DNA from 2 places in the Bacillus sp. N5-665 genome. Region 2 is predicted to be linked to the other one. Evidence: riboswitches for the same ligand, from Rfam matches in the RefSeq annotation. Region 2 holds a riboswitch; the other holds the start of a gene.
The links. Region 2 has a riboswitch for S-adenosylmethionine ahead of MNO09_RS17345 (ECF-type riboflavin transporter substrate-binding protein). Riboswitches for the same ligand answer to the same signal wherever they lie in the genome.

Region 1: it holds a riboswitch for S-adenosylmethionine, as region 2 does, so the genes downstream of both, MNO09_RS29905 (ABC transporter permease) here and MNO09_RS17345 (ECF-type riboflavin transporter substrate-binding protein) in region 2, are expected to answer to the same signal.

The regions. Positions count from the first base shown of each region.
Region 1 is NZ_CP093325.1:5,339,051-5,341,553, reverse strand. It holds gene MNO09_RS29920 (multidrug effflux MFS transporter) at 1-21, shown strand, start outside; gene MNO09_RS29915 (hypothetical protein) at 269-772, shown strand; gene MNO09_RS29910 (DUF3951 domain-containing protein) at 791-952, opposite strand; SAM riboswitch class I at 1,135-1,240, shown strand; gene MNO09_RS29905 (ABC transporter permease) at 1,375-2,292, shown strand; gene MNO09_RS29900 (ABC transporter permease) at 2,310-2,503, shown strand, end outside.
Region 2 is NZ_CP093325.1:2,864,569-2,867,071, forward strand. It holds gene MNO09_RS17340 (ABC transporter ATP-binding protein) at 1-566, opposite strand, end outside; gene MNO09_RS17345 (ECF-type riboflavin transporter substrate-binding protein) at 577-1,125, opposite strand; SAM riboswitch class I at 1,264-1,379, opposite strand; gene MNO09_RS17350 (aspartate/glutamate racemase family protein) at 1,533-2,213, shown strand; gene MNO09_RS17355 (macrolide family glycosyltransferase) at 2,263-2,503, opposite strand, start outside.

The DNA of each region.
Region 1 (2,503 bases), 2.5 Mb from region 2:
AGACAAAATTTAGAGGCTTAATAAAAAAAGAGCTGATTCAAACATGTGTTGAATCAGCTCTTTTTTCATTTCTTTGAAATAACTTATACAGTGTTGTAAGGTGATGCAAAAGTTATTTGCATAAAGTGACGATACTGTGACAAAAATGTTGGTGTGTATATTAAGGTAGCGTCTTAAGTGTAAAAAGTAGGATGTTCTCGGTATAATAACAAGTGGAGATAAAAGAAACTATAATGAGTAGTAGCTGTAGATAAAAGGAGAAGAAGAGATGAAGAAGGTTTTGGGTATTGCTGTAATGGGAAGTATGATCCTTCTAGCAGGATGTAATGGAAATAAAGATACGAAAGAACCGAAAGAAAAGGTAGAGCAATCTACTGAGCAAACAGAAGAGATGAAAGAATACCGTGCAGTACATGAAAAATACGATATGAAAATGAATAAAGAAATTAATAAAGCACTACAGTTATTTGAAGTGGCAAAAGAAAAGGGCGGTAAGGAAATAACGAATGCTAACTATAAAGAAGATGTGCAAAAAGTAACGACTAGCATGCTAGAAGATATTGATAATATACGTAAAGAAATTCGTGTTCCAAAGTCGAAAGAGCAAGAACATGAGGTATACGCTGGTTTCTTGAATGAATCGGAACAAGCAATGAAAAAATTACAGAAGTTAGCTAAAGAAGAAGACTCATCATTGATTCGTGATATAGAAATTAACTTTGCAACAGCATCAACATACTATAAACGTTTTCAAGCAGAAACGAAAAAATAACCTTGCGCACGCGCAAGGTTATTTTTTCTTCTTACCATCTCCGTCTTCATTCTCGGATACTAATACATTCTGTTCTTCGTGAAATGCAGAGGTTATTTGTCCGGTAATATTATCGAATGGAGTATAAAAAGAAATGATACGTTTCTTTTTAATAAAGAGTTTATCCCGTAAAACCCCCACTGATTAAAGTTTCACTTTATAGAAGCCGATGATGACAAGTATAACGGATTGTTAAGGGTAACTCTATAGTAGTAAGAAATAAAAACTGATTTTTCTAAATATATCCAATTTAATTGACTTTTCATTTTTTCAGAATTATAATTCAAAATATACAATTTGAACCAAATAATAATATAGCAATTTACTTATCCAGAGAGGTAGAGGGACTGGCCCTATGACACCTCAGCAGCGGGTTCTGTAACAGGAACACCGTGCTAATTCCAGCAAGCAAGTCTTGAAAGATAAGTGATGGGCCTTCGTTTATTCAGCCTTGATCTTATTTTTTAAGATCAAGGCTTTTTGTGTTTTAAGAAGCGGAAAAGTAATAGGAACAAATATGTCAATAAAACAAAGTAAATACATTTGTTTAGGGGGTTATTGAAGTGTATGTTATTAAAAAACTATCGGTTATGGTGTTCACGCTATGGGTCATTACAACAGTAACATTTTTGATTATGCATATCATTCCAGGGGATCCATTTTCATCAGATGCGAAAATCTTTCCTGAAGAAGTGATACAAAACATGAGAGCGAAGTATCACCTTGATGAACCGTTATGGAATCAATATGTTGCTTATTTAGATGGCGTAGTTCATTTTGATTTTGGTGAATCTGTTCAATCCACAGGTCAAGGTGTATCAGAAATTATAACGACAGGATTTGGTCCATCAGCGATTATTGGTTTACAAGCACTTGTTATTTCATTATTAGTCGGAATTGCAGCAGGTACATTTGCAGCTCTATATCATGGGAAAGTAATTGATTATAGTGTGAGCTTACTCGCGATTCTCGGTATTTCTATTCCAAGTTTTATTTTAGCACCACTATTTATACAAGTATTTGCTATTCAATTTGAACTTTTACCAGTAGCGTCTTGGGGCACATTCGAACATACGGTATTGCCATCCTTTGCATTAGCGTTAGGACCAATCGCGGTTATTACAAGATTTGTTCGCTCTAATATGATTGAAGTTTTGCAGAGTGATTATATTAAGCTAGCGAGAGCGAAAGGCATACCAATTAAGAAAATCATTATAAGACATGCTCTTCGAAATGCGATTGTTCCAGTACTTACATTTGTTGGACCGTTAATGGCTGGACTTTTAACAGGGACTTTCGTTATTGAAAAAATATTTTCCATTCCTGGTCTAGGAAAATATTTTGTAGATAGTATTTTTAACCGGGATTATCCGGTCATTATGGGAACAACGATTTTCTATAGTGCATTATTAATTTCTTGTATTTTCATTACAGATATTATTCACCGTATTGTTGATCCGCGTATTCGTTCTATTACGTAAGGAGGGGGGACATTTAAATGGGAGCTTATGAAATCAATAAACAGTTATTAACGAATGAGGAGAAAAAAGAATTAACGATAAATAAAGATCAGCAAACGATTAGTCGAAAGAAGGAAGTGTTTCGCAAGTTTATATCAAACCCTATAGCAGTTTTAGGGGCAGTGACGTTATTACTAATTATTATTTTCTCACTGGTTGGCGAAAGTTTAAC
Region 2 (2,503 bases):
TCTTTAATAAGTTCTATTGTATGTAAGCTACTGACAGGATCTAAATTCGCTAAAGGTTCATCAAATAATAATATATCAGCATTCGTTGTTAACAACCCTGCTAGAGAAACGGTTTGTTTTTGACCTCCTGATAATTCATGTGGACTTTGTTTATGAAAAGAATGCATCTTTACCTTTTTTAATGAGTCTGAAACAATTTTTTTCATTTCATTTTGATTTACACATTCATTTTCTAAATAAAAAGCTACATCTTCTTCTACTGTAAGACCAATAAATTGAGCATCTTGATCTTGCAAAATTGTTCCTACCTGTTTACTCTGTTCAAAAACACTGCCTTTCCTCGGATCTTTGCCGGCAATTAAAATATTACCAGTACTAATCCCCCCATAAGAAAAGGGGATTAGCCCATTGATACAATGAGCTAAAGTTGACTTCCCTGAACCACTTCGTCCAGCAATTAGTACTTTTTCTCCAGGGTATATATGAAATGTAATGTCTTTTACAGTAGGCTGCGCAGCATGTTCATATTGAAAGCTGAATTGTTCAAAAGAAATAATTGGTTGCATGTTAACATCCCTACTTTTCAATTTTTAAATGTGTATGTTTCTTATTAGATTTAGCTAGACCTATTGTAATTGGCAATCCAAGAACTAGAAATACAATAACATCAGCAATTGTTGCTCCTAATACTTGTATAACAATTTTGTCAAATGGTTCTCCCATCACAATAACATCGAATGCCCCAGCAAATATAATAGCAATGACAATACCAATTAACCCAGTAATGGCTAAATAAGAAATATCCCGCTTATTATACATACCGTTTTTCACACTAAAGCTAACTCTTTTTTGAATGAGTCCCATTGCAAAGCCGATAATGCCTGAACTTATAACCCAACCCCACCAAATACCCCATCCAGCGATTGTATCTGTTACTGTATGACCGATAAGTCCTATTAAAAGTCCTGCTACTGGACCAAATAACGCTCCAAAAACGGTTAAAATAGCTAATGCAGGTTTAATAAATGTATTTGGTGCAATAGAAAATCCCCAAAGTCCTAATATCCCGTATAATGCTGCTCCAATTCCGATTGCTACTACTAACTTTGTTGATAATTTGTTCATTACAATTCCCCTCCCATATTAGTCAACTTTTATTACTCTATATTTATTTTGAAAATGAATTATGCATCGACACTCCCTTTCTATACAACAAAAAATGACCCCTTACATAAGAGGTCATTTTCTTCACGTTCAAGAATCCTCTTATCTTCCAAAAAACACATCGTGTCCTCTGCGGAATTAGCACCTTCCTATAAATTTATATAGGGGTTGCTGAGGTTTCATAGGGCCGTTCCCTCCACCTCTCTGGATAAGTATTAATTTGTAATTCGTATTATGGCACTAATAAGTATAAATTTCAACACTTTTCTAATTATTTTTATTTTTTGTTTAACGGTACGTTTAAACCATTGTATTCTTATCGGAATTGTGAAATAATGAATTCAAAATAGTTACGGGAGGAATGTACGATGAAAGTAATCGGTTTAATTGGTGGACTAAGTTGGGAATCTACATCGTTATACTATAAACATATTAATACACTTACACTCTCTCAATATGATCAAAATGCAAAGCTTGTTTTATATAGCATGGACTTTGGTGAAGTAACTACTTTATTACAAAATCATCAATATGAAGAAGTGAAAAACGAATTAGTCACAGTTGCAAAAAAGGTTGAAAAATCCGGAGCTGATTGTTTATTAATGTGTTCCAATACGGTCCATTTATTTGCTGAAGAAGTAGAAAATGCAATATCTATTCCACTACTTCACATTGGTGATGTAAGTGCTAAAGAAATGGTAGAACAGAATATAAAGCGTATCGGACTATTGGGTACGAAACAAACGATGGAACAAGACTTCTATAAATCACGTCTAACAAATTTTAATATTGAGACGATCATCCCAAATGAAGAGGAAAGAAATTTTATTCATCATGTTATTTTAAATGAATTAAGTAAAGGAATTATTTCAGAAACATCAAAAGAAAAACTTTTACAAATTACAAACTCATTAATTCAAAACGGCGCAGAAGGTATATTGCTAGGCTGCACTGAAATACCATTGCTCATTTCCCAAAACGACCTTACTGTACCTGTTTTTGATACCGCTTTTTTACATGCAAATACTGCTGTGCAGTTTGCAGGATAATAATATAAAAGCATAACGGTTAATCCTCTATGTTTTTATATTGTCCACACTATTTATTTAAAAGAGATTTTATAACTGTAATTGCTTCTTTAGTACCAACACATTCTAAAAAACTATCATTCAGTTTTCGTATACCATGTTTATACTTTTCATTTGAAAGAACGTCTGTTACCGCTTCATTTAAAGTTTGCACATTAACATGCTCTTTCAATAATCGATGTGCTGCTTCAAGTTCAGTTAATCTTTGTGCTATCATTGGCTGGTCTTTATCGTGTGGAATTATAACAAAT